DNA from 2 places in the Traorella sp. mt218 genome. Region 2 is predicted to be linked to the other one. Evidence: predicted binding sites of a transcription regulator. Region 2 holds the regulator's gene; the other holds the start of a gene.

Region 1 (9,887 bases), on a different contig from region 2:
CATGTTTTTACCTTTTGAGGGACTTTATGCGGAAGTGGTACGCCGAGGCTTTGTAGAAAGCTTGCAGCGTGATTATAAGATCAATATTGCGGGACCAACGACTATGGCCGCTCTTCTCAATTCGCTGCAGATGGGCTTTCGAACATTGGCGATTCAGAAGAGAAGCAGTGAAGTCTGGGAAGTATTGGGAGCTGTCAAGAGTGAATTTGAGAAGTTTGGTACAGTGTTAGAAAATACACAAAATAAATTGAATATGGCTCAAAAAGAATTGGATAATCTGGTCGGTGTACGCACCCGGCAGATTCAGAAAAAACTGGATAAGGTATCAAGTATCGATGCTTTGCAGTCAGAAAAAATATTGGAAATAAATCAGTCAAAAGAATCGACATCTGAATAGTGCTGTTTTATAATGATGATATATGGAGGTGAAGCGGATGATTTATAAAATTCAGTTAAATGATGTGCTGGTAACGAGTAATTGTGAAATAAGCGAAGAAGAAGGTAAAGCTTATGTTGAATGGGCACAGAAAAAGTATGCCGGCAAGAAAATTGATGAAGTCAAGCTGAACTTCAATGGCGATGATGTTGATATTGAAACTCATTTGGCACCGGAGTCATTTGAAAAGATTCGTCGTATCACCGGTTATCTGGTAGGTACGGTCGATCGCTTCAATGATGCAAAGCGGGCTGAAGAAAGAGATCGTGTCAAACATATGTAAAAAGCTCAATGGCGAGCTTTTTATTTGGAGAATCATATGGAAATACAAAAGGAATTATGTGAATGGTTCGTGTCAAACCATCGAAAACTGCCCTTTCGTGAAAGTAAGGATCCTTATGCGATATGGGTAAGTGAAATCATGGCACAACAGACAAGAATTGAAACGATGTTGCCTTATTATGAAAGATGGATGCAAGAATATCCAACCGTTACTGCTTTAGCAACCGCTCCCTTGGAAAAGGTGTTAAAGAGCTGGGAAGGACTGGGATATTATAATCGTGCGCGAAAGCTTCATGAAGGTGCTAAACAGGTCGTTGAACAATATCAGGGACAGCTTCCGGCTGATGTGGAAGAACTGGAAAAAATCAGTGGTATCGGTCCTTATACGGCAGGGGCGATTGCCTCGATTGCTTTTGGTATGCCTGCTCCGGCTGTTGATGGAAACGTATTGCGCGTCATAACACGGCTGCTGGAAATAGATGATGATATTTCAAAACAGAAAACGGTAAAGAAAGTAAAGGCAGTCGTCAGTGAAATGATGATTGGAAGCAATCCGAGTGATTTTACGCAAGGCCTAATGGAACTGGGCGCTTTGGTCTGCATGCCACAGGTCATTCTTTGTAAAGAATGTCCCTTGAATCAAAAATGTCTTGGCTATGCGCATCAGACACAGATGAATTTTCCGGTGAAAACAAAACCTAAGAAAGCTCCTGTATTGACGTATCAGACACTTTTGATCATCAAAGATCATCAGATTCTTTTAAGTAAAGATGATCGGGATGGCCTGATGAAAGATTTTTATCGTTTGCCTCAATATGAAAACTATGATACAGAGGGCTATACATTCATAAAAGAAATGAAACATGTATATTCCCATAAGGTATGGAAAATGAAAATATATGAATATCAAGATGGAAAAATACCGGATGATGAATATGTGAGATGGGTCGATATCGGACAATTGGATCAGCTTCCTATAATTGGTGCACATTTAAAGATCTTGAATCAAAGGATTCATAAAATCGGATAAGATCTCTATGTCGGAAGGCATAGAGGTTTTTTATTATTAAAAGTAAAAAGTTTGAATAAAAATTGGGAAAAATGAAGCTTGACTGCATATAAAAGAGTAGGAGGTAAAATTTTATGCAGAAAAAAGTTTCACTGGATCAATTTTTTAAACATATTCTAAGATATAAGATCGTATTGGCTCATATCATGAAAGATTATCTGGAAGAATATATGAATGTTCCGATTGATGAGATCATGGAATGCATTGAACCAAAAGGGGATGTGCCTTTACATAAACATACCGTCAGCGGTCATCGAAACGAAAATAATGAGGATGATACCAGCATCTTCTTTGACTCGCTTGTCTATGCTTCTTTACCGCAAGACAAGGGTAAGATTGCCATGATCCTCAATCTGGAAGCACAGGGAGAATTAAAATCAAAGAGCCATGTCCTAAGCAGGGCACATTACTACAATTCCCGCAATACGTCGATGCAGGTGGAGGAATTGTTTGATCATGGCTGTTATGATGATATCGTGAAGGTAGTATCGATCTGGATCGTGTTCAATGCACCGAAGTACAAGCAGGGAAGTATCAACCGGTACCGGATGGTGGAGGAGCATATCGTTGGGGAAACATGTGAGGAAGAAAAATATTTTGATAAGCAGCAGATCCTTGTGTTATACTTAGGGTGTAAGGAAAGCGAAAAAGTATCAATGAATATCTTACAAGTGATGGCAGATAATATGTCATCAGAAGAGAAGATAGAAAGACTGAAGAAGTATGATGTAAAGCTAACGGGGAAAGAGGAAGAGGAGGTCAGCAGGATGTGTGATTATGGTGCATATGTAGAGAGCATAGGGATTGAAAAGGGCTTAAAGCAGGGAATTGAAAATAAAACCATTGAAGCTATCCAAAGTCTGACAAAGACCTTGAAGCTAAGTGTTGATGAAGCGATGGATGCCTTACAGATACCTGTGGAAGAAAAAAGTTATTATCTAAAATTATTGAATGAAAAAACAGATGCATGATCATGCATCATGTATAAAATAAAGCAGTGATATCAATGGATACCACTGCTTTTGTCTATTTAAGTGTGTTTAATAATCCGCCATGTTCAAGAATATTGATCTGTTCTTCATTATAAGGAAGAAGTATTTGATAAGTTTTGTTTTTTGTGACGTTTTGAACTTCAATCACTGAATTTGGTTTTAGATCATGTAAATCCGTAAAGCGTAATTCATCATTTTCATCGATCGTATCATAGTCCGCTTCATCTTTAAAAATACATGGCAGGATACCAAAGTTGATCAGATTTGCCTGATGAATGCGGGCAAAGCTTTTAGCCAGGACAGCTTTGATACCTAAATACATAGGAGCTAAAGCAGCATGCTCACGAGAAGAGCCCTGACCATAGTTTTGTCCTGCGACAATGAAACCACCCTTGTTTTTTAAACAGTCATCATGGAAAGAAGCTTTCTGATTCATGAAACAGAATTCAGATATTTTTTCGATATTGCTTCGATAAGGAAGGATCTTGGCTCCTGCAGGCATGATATCGTCAGTCGTGATATTATCGCCTACTTTGATGATCACTTTTTTAAAAAGAGTATCTTCAAGCGGCGTGTTGACCGGAAGCGGTTTGATATTCGGACCTCGTACGATCTCTACATCTTTTGAACAGCTTGGATAAATAATATTTTCATCATGGATCGTATAAGTATCTAAATCCTTGGCGCATTCACAATTACATTCACGTGGATCGCTGATTACACCCTGAATGGCACTATAAGCCGCTGTTTCACAGGATACAAGACCTATCTTGGCACTAAGGGTTCCGCTTCGGCCATAAAAATTACGGTTAAATGTCCTTAGTGAGAAAGCATTGGTAGCCGGGGATTGACCCATACCGATGCAAGGCCCGCAAGTACACTCTAACAGCCGTACACCACTTTCAAGGATCGGTGTCAGCTGATTGTTTTCTGAGAGCATGCAAAGCACCTGTTTGCTGCCGCAAGAAAGGGAAGCAGAAACGTTTGGATGAATGACATGTCCCTTTAAGATATTTGAAACGGTGGCAATATCTAAATAAGAAGAATTGGTGCATGAACCGATATTCACTTGTTGGATAGGTGTGCCAACCATGCTTTTTACGGTAACCACATTGTCAGGCATATGTGGCAGTGCTATAAGTGGTTCAAGCTCATTGAGATCAATGACATATTCTTCATCATAGGTAGCATTCTCATCCGCCTTTATTTCCACAAAATCTTTTTCACGGTGCTGTTTCTTCAAAAATTCATACGTTTTTTCATCACTTGGAAAGATCGAGCTGGTCGCACCTAATTCAGCACCCATATTCGTGATCGTTGCCCGCTGTGGAATGCTGAGTGTCGAAACACCTTCACCGGTATATTCAATGATCTTTCCTACTCCGCCTTTAACACTCAGCATTGAAAGCACCTTCAAAATGATATCTTTGGCAGCAACGCCTTTTTGAAGCCTTCCCTTCAGCTCCATCTTTACGATTTTCGGCATGACGATCTGAAAAGGACGTCCTGCCATAGCTGCCGCGACATCCAAGCCTCCGGCTCCCATTGCCAGCATTCCCATTCCTCCTGCTGTCGGCGTATGGGAATCACTGCCTAACAATGTTTTAGCGGGAATGGCAAAACGTTCTAGATGTACCTGATGACAGATACCGTTTCCTGCTTTTGAAAAGACGATGCCATAACGATCGGCAACACTTTGTAAATAAGCATGATCATCGGCATTTTCAAAACCGTTTTGAAGCGTGTTGTGATCGATATAGCTGACAGACAATTCCGTTTTTACGCGATCGATCCCAATGCTTTCCAGCTGCAGATAAGCCATCGTTCCTGTCGCATCCTGTGTTAATGTCTGATCGATTTTTATTTTAATCGGTTCTCCAGCACGCATTTCACCACTGATTAAATGCTGTGCAAGTATTTTTTCACTGACTGTGTTCATCCTATCACCTCTCCATGATTATAACACAGTTTTCATTGAAACAAGACATTAAATGTAATATAATGAAAATAATTGAAACATTAATGAAACAGGTGATGAAATGGAAAATACTTTAAAAAAGATATTAGAAGAGGCAATTGAAGAAAACAGAATCGACAATGAAATATATTCGCTTTATAATGTCAAAAAAGGTCTGCGAAATGAAGATCACACAGGTGTTTTGGTAGGCCTGACACAGATTGCTGATGTAGTCGGTTATGAAAGAATCGGTAATGAAAAGATCGAATGTGAAGGAAGGCTTTATTATCGCGGTTATGAAATCCGTGATTTGATGAGAATCTTTGATTTCTATCATCATCGCGGTTTTGAACAATGTTCCTTTTTACTTCTGTTCGGACATCTTCCAAGTGATGAAGAAATGAACCTTTTTTTAGATTATTATCGGCAGAATACCGCATTGCCGCGAGATTTCTTAGAATTAAATATCTTAAGGATGCCGGGAAAAAATCTGATGAATAAGATACAGCAGGCCATTTTGATGCTTTATGCATATGATGAGAAAGCCGATGATATCTCTCCTTATAATACATTGATGCAAGGTTTAAGCCTTATGGCAAAAATGCCAAGCATCATTGCATATTCATATCAGACAAAGATTCATAATTTTGATGATCAGTCATTGATCATCCATCGTGTCCTGCCTGATGAAAGCATCTCCGAAACGATATTGCGGCTTACTCGAAGTGATGGCAAATATACGCATACTGAAGCAGAAGTGTTGGACAGCATGTTGGTGCTCCATGCGGATCATGGCGGCGGTAATAACTCGACCTTTACCAATGTCGTCATCTCTTCAACAGGAACCGATCTATACTCATCAATGGCAGGCAGCGTGGGTGCCTTGAAAGGTCCAAGACATGGCGGGGCAAATCAGGCAGTTATTAAGATGATGAAGGCCGTCATTGAAGAAATCGGTTATTGTGAAGATGAGTCCGTAATCAAAAGACTCATACAACGAATCGTCGATAAAGAATTTTACGATGGTAAAGGATTGGTATATGGCATGGGACATGCCGTCTATACGCTTTCTGATCCAAGAAGCTGTATTTTACAGGAAAAAGCCGCGGTATTGGCCAAGGAAAAAGGGATGGAGAAGGAATTTGCTTTCTATCAGCGCTTTGAAAAGTGTGCCAAAGAAGTCTTATGGGAAAAGAAGCATAAGCATGTTTCCAGCAATATTGATTTTTACAGTGGTCTTGTCTATGAAATGTTGAATATTCCATTTGAATTAGCTGCTCCGCTGTTTGTATGTGCCAGAATGGTCGGATGGCTGGCGCATAACATTGAAGACAAGTGCTACTGTAATAAGATCGTACGTCCGGCAACAAAATACGTAGGAAAGATAAAAGAGGTAGAAAGATGAAAAAAGTAACATTGTTTAAAGGGGATGGCATTGGTCCTGAAATTTGTGCCCAGGTCAAACGGGTCATTGAAGCGAGTCAGGCAGCAGTTGAATTTGAAGAATTTAATGTAGGAGAAGCAGAATATTATGCGCATGGTGCTTTGATACCACAAGCAGCCTTTGATTCCATAGAACGGAATAAGGTCATTTTGAAAGCACCGATCACGACACCTGTCGGTAAAGGATTTCGCAGCTGTAACGTTCAGCTTCGTGAAAGATATGATCTTTATGCCAATATCCGTCCGGCTAAAAATCTTCCAAATGTCAAAAGTCCTTTTGATCATGTAGATATGGTGATCTTTAGAGAAAATACAGAGGATTTATATGTCGGTAAAGAAGAGAAAATTGATGAAAATACGGTTTATGCAACCAAGATCATTACTCGCAGATGTTCTGAAAGGATCATTCGGGCAGCTTTTGATTATGCGCTTGAACATAAACGTAAAAAAGTCAGCTGTATTCATAAGGCCAATATTTTAAAGATGAGCGATGGTTTGTTTTTATCGGTTTTTCATGAAATCAGCAAAGAATATCCGTCGATTGAGGCAGATGCTTATATCGTAGACAATGCCTGTATGCAGATGGTCATGCATCCTGAAAAATTTGATGTCATGGTCATGCCGAATTTATACGGTGATATATTAAGCGATCTGGCAAGCGGTCTGATCGGCGGCTTAGGGTTTTTGCCAAGTGCCAATATCGGAAAAGATGTGGCGATGTTTGAAGCGGTTCACGGAAGTGCTCCGGATATTGCCGGACAAAATAAGGCCAATCCGACAGCCTTGCTTTTAAGTGCCTGCATGATGCTGGAATATTTAGGAGAAGAAGAGAAGGCGCAGATGATTCGAAATGCGATCAATCAAGTACTTGAAGAAGGAAAGATACGGACTCAGGATTGCGGTGGTCATGCATCAACAAGTGAATTTACGGAAGCAATTATTGAAAAGCTTTATATATAAATGAAAAAATTAACAAATTGTAGAATAATTGTTTGAAAATAATTGCTTTTCGAATGTAAAAGTTATAGAATTGTATCCGTGTGGATAACACAGGAGGAGATACAGAATGAAAAAATTTTTATCAGCTTTAGCATTGCTTTTGGTTGTTGCTGGTTGTAGCAATGCTCCGGCAGAAAATGGAAATTCATCAAAAGAAGATCAATCAGCAGCTATTACGACCTTAGATGCCGCAACATTTGCGAAGGAACTGGAATCAACTGAAACTGTAAAATTTTATGTAAATGATCCGGAAGATACTTCAGTTACTTTGGCAGAAGGGGAATTTGATGCAGATACTGCTGATGCTAAGAAGGAAGTTGCAGATACGATCTCATCTTTGGATCTTAAAGAAGCTGACGATCAGAAAAAAGTTTATGGAACACCATTGTTCATTGTTGATTTAAATGCCGTTTCAGCTCCAAATTATGCACGCTTTGCAGTATTTGAAGATGTTGTGGTCATTCAGACAAAAGATAAATTTGTTAACTATACATTAGATGATGCTTCAGAAGAAGCAATCAATACATTAACTGATAGTCTGGTTGCAACATTTGCTCCTGAAGAAGAGTAATCCTCTTCTTCTTTTTTTATGAAAAATTATTAAAATTAAAAAAATTAGCACTCTTAGCATAAAAGTGCTTGCATATTTAAAAAAGTGGAGTATAATACTATTAGCACTAGAATGTTTAGAGTGCTAAAGGAGGATGAGGTAATTATGAGTCGCAATAAACAATTTAAAGCTGAATCTAAAAGATTGCTTGATTTGATGATCAATTCAATTTATACACATAAGGAGATTTTTTTAAGAGAGTTGATTTCTAATGCGAGTGATGCCCTTGACAAACTCAATTATCTTTCTTTCAATGAAGAAGGAATTGACAGAGAAAACTTAAAGATTAAAATCAGTACGGATGAACAAAATAAAACGATCATGATCAGTGATAATGGTATCGGTATGAATGAAAGCGAGCTGGAAGAAAATCTTGGTACGATTGCTAAGAGCGGTTCACTGGCATTTAAACAGGAGCTTGATGAAAATAAGAAAGATGATGTTGATATCATCGGACAATTCGGTGTCGGCTTCTATGCAGCGTTCATGGTCGCAAAAGAAGTTGTCGTAGAAAGTAAAAAATACAATGAAGAGAAGGCTTATCGCTGGATCAGTGATGGCAGCAGCGGCTATCGTATCGAAGAGTGTGATAAGGCGGATCGCGGTACAACGATTACATTATTCTTGAAGGATGATACAAAGGAAGAAAATTATTCTGATTTTGCGAAACAGTTTAAGATTGAAACCCTAGTGAAGAAGTATTCGGATTATATCCGTTATCCGATCACGATGATGGTATCCAGATATGAGGGTGAAGGCGATGACAAACAGTTAGTCGTAGAAGAAAAGACCTTAAATTCAATGGTTCCTTTATGGAAGAGAAAGAAATCAGAAATCAAGGATGAGGAATATAATGAATTTTATAAGAGTAAATTCAATGATTATGCCGATCCTCAAAAGGTCATTCATACACATGTAGAAGGTGCTGTTACCTTTGATGCGCTTTTATTCATTCCAAGTCATGCACCTTATAACTATTATTCGCAGGATTATGAAAAAGGTTTACAGCTGTATTCCAGCGGTGTATTCATCATGGATAAAGCGAGCGATCTGATTCCGGAACATTTCCGCTTTGTCAGAGGTCTGGTTGATTCTCAGGATCTGAGCCTGAATATTTCACGTGAAATGCTTCAACATGACCGTCAGCTTAAAGTCATGGCTAATCGTATCGAAAAGAAGATCCAGTCTGAATTGAAGAAGATGCTGGCGAATGAACGTGAGGAATATGAAAAGTTCTGGGCCAACTTTGGTTTACAGTTAAAGTATGGTGTCTACAATGATTTTGGTGCCCACAAGGATATGCTTGTAGACTTATTGCTGTTTACATCCAGTAAGGAAAAGAAGCTTGTCACTTTGAAAGAATATGTAGAAAGAATGAAGGAAGGACAGGATGTCATCTACTTTGCAAGTGGTGATGATGTCAATAAGATCGATCAATTGCCGGCAGCTGAGCTTGTAAAGGATAAAGGTTATGAGATCTTATACTTGACGGATAATGTTGATGAATTTGCTTTGCAGGTACTTCAGGAATATGATTCTAAGAAGTTCAAGAATATCACACAGGGTGATTTGAATCTTGAAAGTGAAGAAGAAAAGAAACAGGTAGAAGAGAAGCAGGAAGAAAATAAGGATTTATTGGAAGCTTTGAAAGAAAGCCTGAAAGATAAGGTCAGCGATGTGAAGCTGTCAACCCGTTTGAAGAGCCATCCTGTATGCTTAAGTGCTGATGAGGGACTTAGCTTTGAGATGGAAAAGGTATTGTCACAGATGCCGGATGGTAATCCTTATGGTATGAAGGCCGTCCGTATTTTAGAAATCAATCCAAACCATGAGATCTTTAAAGCATTGCAGAATGTGTATGCGAAAGATAAGGATAAGATTTCAAAATATGCAGATCTGCTTTATGATCAGGCATTGTTGATCGAAGGCTTTGATCTGGAAGATCCGATTGCCTTCTCAAATGCTGTCTGTGAACTGATGGTTGAAGCAAGTAAATAAAAATCTAAGAGTAAGCATAGACTGATGTGCTTACTCTTTTATTTATGTTGATTTTACTGTTTTGTGATTGTATATAAGAACGATAGAAAGTGATGAAAACA
Region 2 (9,887 bases):
CCGTCACGGACAAAATTCGGATGACGGTTTACTAATATTTCGATATACAAATCGCCATTAGGTCCGCCATTGATACCTCTTTCACCCTTACCGGCAACTCGGATCTGCTGACCCGACTGAATACCGGCAGGAATCTTGATTTCCAGCTTTACACGTTTATGCTCATAGCCGCGTCCATGACATTTCGGACATTTATGCAGAATCTTCTTTCCACTGCCATTACATTCAGGACAAACACTCGTTGACATAAATACACCAAATGGCGTACGATTCTGTGACTGTACCTGTCCTGTTCCATTACATCTGGAACAGCTTTGGATATCGCTCTTGCTTCTTGCACCGCTTCCTAAGCATTCACTGCATTGCTCATCAACTTCAATCGTAATTTCCTCTGTTTTTCCAAAAATGGCTTCCATGAAGTCAATACGCATCTGCATAAAGCGGTCATTCCCTTTTCTAGGTCCATTAGATGAACGACGGTGCGTTGTTCCTCCAAAGAATGAACCGAAAATATCGTTGATATCACCAAAATCACTGAATCCTCCGGTGAAGCCTCCTCCTTGTCCGAAGGCTCCATCCATGCCGGCATGACCAAACTGATCATAATTGGCTTTCTTCTGAGGATCGCTCAATACTTCATAAGCTTCATTGATTTCCTTGAACTTTTCTTCTGCATCTGCTGCTTTATTCACATCGGGATGATATTTTTTCGCCATTTGACGATAAGCTTTCTTTATTTCTGCGTCTGTTGCTCCTTTTTGAAGCCCCAGAACCTCATAATAATCTCTTTTTGCCATACTTTCCCACCTTTCAGCAGTGAAATTCTAGCATAGCTAGAATTTCTTTTCAATATTAATTCTTTTCAGTGAAATCTGCATCTACGACATTGTCGTCATTGTTATTTGAAGACTGCTGGGCATTATTGCCGGCATCCTGCTGCTGATACATCTGTTCAGCGGCCATCTGCGCTGCTTTTTCCAAAGCATCCAACTTCGTCTTAACAGCTTCCATATCGTTTTCATCCAAAGCCTTCTGCAATTCATCACGAAGTCTTTGAGTTTCTTCCTTCTGTTTAGCATCGATCTTATCACCGGCATCTGCCAATGTAGAATCAATCTGATTGATGAACGATTCAGCCTTATTTCTCAATTCAGCTTCTTCACGACGTTTTTCATCTTCATTCTTGTGTTCTTCAGCTTCTTTTACCATTCGGTCGATCTCTTCTTCACTCAATCCTGAAGAGTTTGAAATCGTAATTGACTGTTTCTTGTTCGTACCCTTATCCAAAGCAGATACGTGTACGATACCGTTGACATCAATATCGAAAGTAACTTCGATCTGTGGGATACCTCTTCTTGCAGGAGCGATTCCATCCAGTTTGAATAAACCTAATGTCTTGTTATCAGCAGCCATTGGTCTTTCACCCTGTAATACATGGATATCTACTGCAGGCTGGTTATCAGCAGCCGTTGAGAAGATCTGTGATTTACTTGTAGGAATAGTCGTATTACGTGGAATCAAGACAGTCATGACACCACCCATTGTTTCAATACCTAATGACAATGGCGTAACATCCAGCAATAAGACATCTTTTACATCACCGGAGATGACACCACCCTGAATAGCAGCACCTACGGCAACAGCTTCATCCGGGTTCACAGACTTATTAGGTTCTTTGCCTAATTCGTTCTTAACAGCTTCCTGTACAGCCGGAATACGTGTTGATCCACCAACTAACAATACCTGATGAATATCGTTCTTTGTTAATCCGGCATCCTTCAAGGCATTACGTACCGGAGTGATCGTACGTTCAACTAATGACTTCGTCATTTCATCAAATTTAGCACGTGTCAATGTAGCTTCAAAGTGCAATGGTCCATTAGCACCGGCAGAGATGAATGGCAGTGAAATCTGAGTCTGAACAGTACCGCTCAAATCCTTCTTAGCTTTTTCAGCAGCTTCCTTCAAACGCTGCATAGCCATCTTATCGCTTGACAAATCAATGCCGTTTTCCTTCTTGAAGGTATCAATCATCCAGTTAACGATGATGTTATCGAAGTCATCGCCACCTAAGTGTGTATCACCTGAAGTTGACAATACTTCAAATGTACCATCGGCTAATTCAAGGATAGAAACATCGAATGTTCCTCCACCTAAGTCATAAACCAAAACCTTCTGCTCACGATCACTGCTCTTATCCAGACCATAAGCCAAAGCAGCTGCTGTCGGTTCGTTGATGATACGTTCTACTTCCAAACCGGCAATCTTACCGGCATCCTTTGTTGCCTGACGCTGAGCATCGTTGAAGTAAGCAGGAACGGTAATAACAGCCTTTGTTACCGGCTCACCCAAATAACTTTCAGCATATGACTTCAGATACTGAAGGATCATCGCACTGATTTCCTGTGGTGTATATTCTTTTCCTTCCAATGTTACTTTCTGATTTGTTCCCATCAAACGTTTGATAGATGAAACTGTATTTTTATTCGTTACGACCTGACGCTTAGCTGCATCACCAACGATTCTTTCACCATTCTTAAACGCTACGACTGATGGTGTCGTACGGTTTCCTTCAGGGTTTGTGATAACCTTGCAGTCACTGCCATCCATGACAGCAACACATGAGTTTGTTGTACCTAAATCAATTCCAATAATCTTTGACATATCTTTTCTCCTCCTTATTCACTAACCTTAACAAGCGCAGGACGTAAAATACGATCCTTTAACATATATCCTTTTTGAAGGACTTCGATGACGATACCGCTCTTTACGCCTTCCTTGGCTTCCTGCATGATCGCATGCTGGTAATTCGCATCAAATTCCTTATTCAAGCAGTCAATTTCAACAATTCCTTCTTTCCGCAAAATTTCTACAAGCTGTGCATAGATCATCTCAAATCCCTTTGCATAGTTTTTCAGCTCCTCAGAATCACTGTTGACCTGAAGGGCTCTTTCAAGATTATCAATGATCGGAAGCACTTCTTTTCCAAAATCCTGAAGCTTATATTTATTGCTCTTTTCAAACTCGCTCTGAAGTCGTTTCTTGGTATTCTCCGTATCGGCATAAGCCTTATAGAAAGCATTTTTGCTTTCAGCCAATTCCGCTTTCAGCCTTTCGATTTCTTCCTTCAGCTTATCTGTTTCACTTTCCTTCTTTTCATTTTCCTCAACAGCTTCAGCTACGATTTCTTCCTTTTCATTTTTTTCTTTTTCTTCTTTTTTCTTTTTCTTATCAGTCATCATTAAACATCTCCTCGATTCGTCTGCTGATATATTCCATCAGCGCCACCACCTCATTGTACGGCATACGAGTTGGTCCTACGATCATCAGCTGACCTTCCTCATCACCATGAATTTTGAATTTGCTGGCAACTACACTTACATCATCCGTATCCAAAAGCTTGACATTGTCCTTTCCGATACGAACAACAGTACCCGTATTTTCCTCAGCTATCTGACGCCATAGGGAACTGTCCTCAAGCATACTCATCATTTTCTTTAACTTTTCAATGTCCGCAAATTCCGGCTGATACAGCATATTGCTTTGTCCACTGAAATAAACCTGATCACTGGCAAACTTCACAAATGCATTGACAAAAGCTTCAAACAGCATTTCATGCCGCTGTACCTTTGCCGCCAGCAGAGGCTGAAGTTCAACCATCCGATCAACCACCTCATTCAACGGTACACCCACCAAATTCTCATTCAACAGATTACAGCAGGTCGTCAGATCATTCATGCTGACACTCTCTGAGAATTGAAAAGTCTTATTCTCAGTATGTCCGTGATTGGTAACGAAAATCGCCACCGCACTTTTTTCATTCAATGGTATCAATGTGATATGCTGCAGCGACTGATATCTTGCATCCGGCCCTAAGGCAACAGATGTCAGGTTGGTCATCTGCGAAAGAATATCACAGCTTTGACGAACTACTTCCTCCATGCTTGAATTACGGGCATCAAAAATCGTCTGTAAAGCATTCATCATCTTTGGTTCAATATGTTTCACCATCAGATGATCGACATAATAACGATAACCCTTCGATGACGGTATACGTCCACTGGAAGTATGTGTTTTCTCAAGCAAGCCCATTTCCTCTAGAGCAGCCATTTCATTTCTAAGAGTTGCCGAAGAAACATGAAAGTCCAGTAAATTCATCAGCGTGTGACTTCCCACTGGTTCAGCTGTTCGAGTGAACTCTTCTACAATGGTCTTAAACACTTTAGTTTGACGTTCAGTAAGTTCCATAAGCCACTCCTTTCTAGCACTCTAAATCTCTTGCTGCTAATAGAATAGCACAATGGATTAGCACTGTCAACCCTTTAGTGCTAAAAAATAAAAATTTTTCATCTTTTCTTCACAAAAAAACCGCGTTCTTATTATACACGGTTATTTTCACCCCATACACACATCTCATCCAATACGCTCATCAACGATCTTCCCCTCTCACTCAAAAAATATTCTACCTTTGGAGGAATCTGTGAATAAACTTTTCGACATACCAGACCATCTTTCTCCAGCTCTTTTAGATTCTGGCTCAATGTCTTATCCGATATCTTTTTCAAATACCGCTGCAATTCATTAAAACGCACCGGCTGAAATTCCATAAGACAATATAAAATCACCATCTTATATTTTCCACTGATCAAAGATAAAGTATAACTAAATCCCGTATCTTCAAAATTCGCATCTTCAATATATTTTTTGATCATACTTACCTTAACGATAGTACCTAACCAAAAAGTAGGTACTTGTCTTTCCTTCCACTCTGATTATAATGAAATTATAGTTCATTGTCCAGAGGACAAAAGGAGGAAAAAAACATGTTGAAAGATTTAGGTGTCAAACCTTATTTATTTCCAATGCCGGTATTGATGATTGCTACTTATTCAGAAAATGATAAAGTCAACGTCATGAACATGGCATGGGGTGGTATCTGTGCAGAGAATATGGTCGCTTTAAATATTGATGAAGATCATAAGACAGCAGAAAACATTAAAAATCGCAATGCCTTTACATTAAGCATTGCTGATATTGATCATCTGAAAGAAGCCGATTTCTTTGACATTGCCACAGGTAACAAGATGGCCGATAAATTTGAAAGATCCGGTTTAAATGCTGTAAAAAGCAGCCGTGTCGATGCTCCGATCGTAACTGATTTCCCATTGACGCTTGAATGCAAGGTCGTTGAATGTCAGCACACCGCTTATGGATTCCGAGTTTTAGGTGAAATCGTCAATGTATTAGCTGACGAAAAAGTATTAGATGAAAAAGGCAAGGTAGATCCTGCAAAGCTCAATGCCTTCGTATTTGATCAATTCCAAAGCGGATATTACGCCATCGGTGAAAAGGTGGGTCAGGCCTGGCAGTCAGGTGTACCATTCATGAAAAAATAAAGGCTGCAAAGAAACCTAATGAATTAATAGGAGGCTTGCAGCCTTTTATTTTTTTATATTTTTCTCTAACTCCTTTTCCATAACGATATAACTTGAAAAATCATTCGGTATTTCCAAACCTGTTTTTATAAAACCATTCTTTATCCAAAATGCTTCACTCTGCGGATTACCTTTCGCATAAGCTAACCGGACTCTTTCAAACCCTTTTTCCATCAAATAAGCAAATGCTTCCTCAATGATCTGCGTACCGATTCCTTTTCCCTGATAATGTTTATTCATCATGAAAAATCCAATAAAAGCCGTCTTTGCCTTCGGATAATCCAAGATCAGATCCATGAATGCCACTAAATGTTCACCTTCAAAAAAACCGATATAATATTTATCCTTATATTCCTTATGCGGCGGCAATGCCTTTATATCATCTGCAATGCTTTCTTTGGTGACAAAGGGCGGATGATATTCATAAAATAAAGGATTCTCCTTACATAGATCATAAATCTGATCGATATTTTCATTTTCAAGCCTTCTTACTTCATAATGATTCGATAATCTTTGGATATCCAACTGAATCATCTTTTGTGCCCATATGGGATAAGCTTCAAAGCTATATGTCTTTCCTTCGTAAGGAAAAGAAAGCCGGCATGAGAAAAGCATAGGTGAAACAGCCTTGGCCTTTGAACCATATTTATGATCGCCGACAAGAGGAAAGCCTCGGCTTGCAAACTGCACGCGGATCTGATGACTTCTTCCTGTATGCAGACGAACTCTTACAAGAGAGGTATCATTTTCTATTCCTAACCGTTTATATTCCAGTTTTGCCTGCTTTACCCCTTTGCGCATCTTCTTCACGGCAAAAACTTTATTCTTCCGGGAATCTTTAAAAAGATAATCTTCCCAGACTTCACATTCAGGCACGACACCATGAACCATGGCCACATATTCCTTGATCATTTCATGATCTTGAATCATTTTCGAAAATAAAGCCGCACTTCTTGAATGACGGGCATACACCATGACCCCACCCACATTCATATCCAAGCGATGCAGCGGATAGATTTCTCCTTTCAGCTGCTCTTGAAGAATTTCTACGACCTGCTTTTCTGAATCAAGCCCTACTGGCTTGATACAAACGACCATATTTTTATCGCTATACAACACTTCCATAACTTCTCCTAAATGATTTTCTCCATGACATAATTGGTCAATAAGATCCCTTTTCTTTCAACTTGCTGTTCCTTTTTGACACGATAGCCTCTTTTCTCAAAAAAAGGTCTTGCGGTAATAGAGGCATGAACAACAATTTTAGGGACATGCACCGAACATTCAAGACGCTGACACAGCATAGTTGCTATCCCTTGATGCTGATGATCCTTATGAACATATAAGCGATCTAAATATCCACCCGGATCGATATCGCCAAACCCTACGATTTCTCCTTCTTTTTCAGCCACATAGCTGATATGTTCCATCAAAGAGCGATGCCACTTTTCCGCATCGATTTGGCCATCGGCCCAAGCATCCAGCTGCTTCTGTGTATAATCCTTTGCATTCACCGTATGTACACACTCATAAAACAGCTTTGCAAGAACAGCAAGGTCTTCTTTACGATATGGGCGCAGCTTTATATCATTTGTATTTTGAATTACCTCATCGGCGATCATCGCCATCGTTTTATGACTTGTATCAATCTTTATCGTATCAAGCTTTTCATATAAAGGAAGCCTTCCAAGACTTCTTTCAAGCACATCTGCACTCCTTTTACCCTCATCAATATCTTTTTTCAATCGCTCTTTTAAAGTTTCTTCATCTGCTGTCAATGAATAAACAAAAAGATCACAATGTGACACATCTAATCTTTCAACGATCGCATCAATGATCGGCTGTTCATGCATGACCCAACAAAATATGATATGCTCATAAGCAGAACAATGAATAAAATTATTTAATAGATATACGATATTATCAATGACCATGGTCTTTGTTTCTTCATTTACAATAAAAGGAAAGCTGTCCCAACACCAGTCCCCATCAAGAAAAACACTATTCGACAATTCCTTTTTTAAATACTGACATACCGATGTTTTACCGACACCCATGGTACCGCCAATAAGATATACTTTTTTCATGAAAATATTATATCACAGGTAAATAATATAAAACTATATGGAAAAGCGTACAATCAAAGATTTGTTATCTGGATCATATACAAATAAGTGACTCCTTATCTTCATTACCCACTTAAGAAGCTTTCTTATAGACACGCTCTAAAGACATTTCTGTCCTTATAAAAATAATGATATAAATTATCATAATATATCACTATTTTTCTCTTACATTCTCTTATTAATCAAAAATGAAATTTCCTGATGTGTAAAAAAAGGGAGATTGACTCCCTATTTCAAATATTCTTTAAAAAACTTTTCAATCTTATCAAATGGAATGATATCCACTTGATCATATAAATCTGTATGTACGGCATTTGGAATGATCATCAGTTCTTTATTATCCGTATAAGGATTATCTTTGATCATATTGGCATAGGCATCTTTACTAAAGTAGCAGGAGTGTGCCTTTTCACCATGGATCAGTAAGACGGCATTACGGATTTCATTAATGTATTGGAGGATCGGCTGGTTTAAAAAGGACATGCAGCCAATCACGTTCCAGCCTTTGTTTGAATTAAGAGAACGTGGATGATAACCTCTTTCTGTCTTATAGTAGGCATGATAATCTTTCACGAAGAAAGGTGCATCCTCCGGCAATGGATCAACGACACCACCGCCCAGAGCATAACTGCCGTTTTTATAATCGACGATTCTTTGGGCATTTAATGCCTTCTTTTTTTCATAGCGGGCATCCGGTGTATTTTCAGCGTCAAAATATCCCCGAGCATTGACACGGCTCATATCATACATCGTAGAAGCAACCGTTGCTTTGATACGTGTATCAAGTGCTGCCGTATTCAAGGCCATGCCGCCCCAACCGCAGATACCAACGATTCCGATCTTTTCCGGATCCACATTTTCCTGAACGGAAAGAAAATCTACCGCAGCCTGGAAGTCTTCCGTATTGATATCCGGAGAAGCCATATAACGCGGCAAGCCACCACTTTCACCTGTAAAGGACGGATCAAAAGCAAGAGTCACAAAACCTCTTTCTGCCAAGGTCTGAGCATACAAGCCGCTTGCCTGCTCCTTAACGGCACCAAAAGGTCCGCATACCGCAATTGCACTCATCTTTCCCTGCAAATCCTTAGGTTCATACATATCAGCTGCTAATGTGATGCCATAGCGGTTATGAAACGTCACCTTATGGTGATTGACCTTATTACTTTTCGGGAATGTCTTATCCCATTCCATCGTTAAATTTAATTGCTCACTCATTTTAAAATCCTCCTTTTCCATAATTTTCAGGTATCTGATCAATTTCCAGCGTCGGTGCTTCCAGCGCTATATTTTCTACTGCCTTTTCAGTTCCGGCAGCAAGTGCTGTCTTATAATACCATTCTTTATATTCAAATTCCTTGTAGCAATTCTGCAGTTCTTTGATCTGATCCTCGATATTCTTTTTTTGTTCTAAGATCATATCATATCTTTTCTGTAGCGTTGCATCCCCTTGTTGAGCCAGTGCCACATATTCCCTGATCTTTTTCACGGGCATATGGATATTCTTCATACAGTTCAGCACGCGCAGCCACTTAAAATCTTTATCTTCAAAAACTCGTTTGCCATTGACACGTTTGATATCCGGAAGCAAACCTTCCGCATCATAATACCTCAATGTAGATGCATTGACATTCATCATATCGGCAACTTCCTGAATCGAATAGGACATATAACCTCCTCCTTTGTCAGTATTATATAAGTTAAAGTTTACTTTAAGTCAAGCATAAAATAAAAATAAATCAGCCTGCACTGATTTACTTATAATTTTCTTTTAATAGCTCCATGAGAATGATATCATGATATTCGCCTAAATGATAAAGGGCTTTATGCCAGCGTCCACATTCTACAAAGCCTGCTTTCTTATACGCCTTAACAGCATGTTCATTAAAACCGAAGACCTCTAAATGAATGGCATTGAAACGCTGGGTATCAAAGATATAATCACATAATAATTTAATGGCTTCACTGCCATAACCTTTATGACGATATTCTTTTCCAAGATAGATGCCCATGGTCACATGAAGCTCATGAGATGCGATATTGAATAAAGAAATATGTCCCATGAAGGCATTATCTTCCAATGAAACGATTGAGAAAACAAAAGGCCCTTCATTCCATCGGCTCATCATATCACGAATCTTATCTTCTCCCATAAGACTTCCATAGAAACCATTGAAATAAGCAATATCCTGATCCTCATTTAACCATTTGGTCATAATATCCGCTTCATTCTCAATATCCATCGGTGAAAGATACAGATGCTCGCCTACAAGCTTTTTATAATACATAAAATACCTCCTGAATCATCACTATTATAACATGTTTA

The links. The regulator HrcA, encoded in region 2, represses chaperone genes, less so after heat shock. The targets are predictions, from matches to a motif close to TTTTAGCACTNNNNNNNNNNNAGTGCTAAAA.
Region 1: htpG (molecular chaperone HtpG) is a predicted target of HrcA. The motif match lies at 7,848-7,878, and genes of this name have one in related genera.

Annotation. Positions count from the first base shown of each region.
Region 1 is NZ_JBVAYM010000011.1:13,798-23,684, reverse strand. Features, by position in the region: gene ACZYT3_RS06925 (DNA recombination protein RmuC) at 1-397, shown strand, start outside; partial or broken gene nrdD (anaerobic ribonucleoside-triphosphate reductase) at 618-719, shown strand; gene mutY (A/G-specific adenine glycosylase) at 756-1,748, shown strand; gene ACZYT3_RS06910 (hypothetical protein) at 1,862-2,758, shown strand; gene ACZYT3_RS06905 (aconitate hydratase) at 2,814-4,718, opposite strand; gene ACZYT3_RS06900 (citrate synthase) at 4,819-6,141, shown strand; gene ACZYT3_RS06895 (isocitrate/isopropylmalate dehydrogenase family protein) at 6,138-7,139, shown strand; gene ACZYT3_RS06890 (lipoprotein) at 7,246-7,749, shown strand; gene htpG (molecular chaperone HtpG) at 7,894-9,786, shown strand; gene ACZYT3_RS06880 (hypothetical protein) at 9,887-9,887, shown strand, end outside.
Region 2 is NZ_JBVAYM010000019.1:22,936-32,822, reverse strand. Features, by position in the region: gene dnaJ (molecular chaperone DnaJ) at 1-797, opposite strand, end outside; gene dnaK (molecular chaperone DnaK) at 853-2,664, opposite strand; gene grpE (nucleotide exchange factor GrpE) at 2,679-3,239, opposite strand; gene hrcA (heat-inducible transcriptional repressor HrcA) at 3,232-4,248, opposite strand; gene ACZYT3_RS09725 (winged helix-turn-helix transcriptional regulator) at 4,380-4,712, opposite strand; gene ACZYT3_RS09720 (flavin reductase family protein) at 4,824-5,396, shown strand; gene ACZYT3_RS09715 (GNAT family N-acetyltransferase) at 5,442-6,560, opposite strand; gene ACZYT3_RS09710 (GNAT family N-acetyltransferase) at 6,569-7,522, opposite strand; gene ACZYT3_RS09705 (alpha/beta hydrolase) at 7,790-8,779, opposite strand; gene ACZYT3_RS09700 (MerR family transcriptional regulator) at 8,781-9,230, opposite strand; gene ACZYT3_RS09695 (GNAT family N-acetyltransferase) at 9,316-9,849, opposite strand.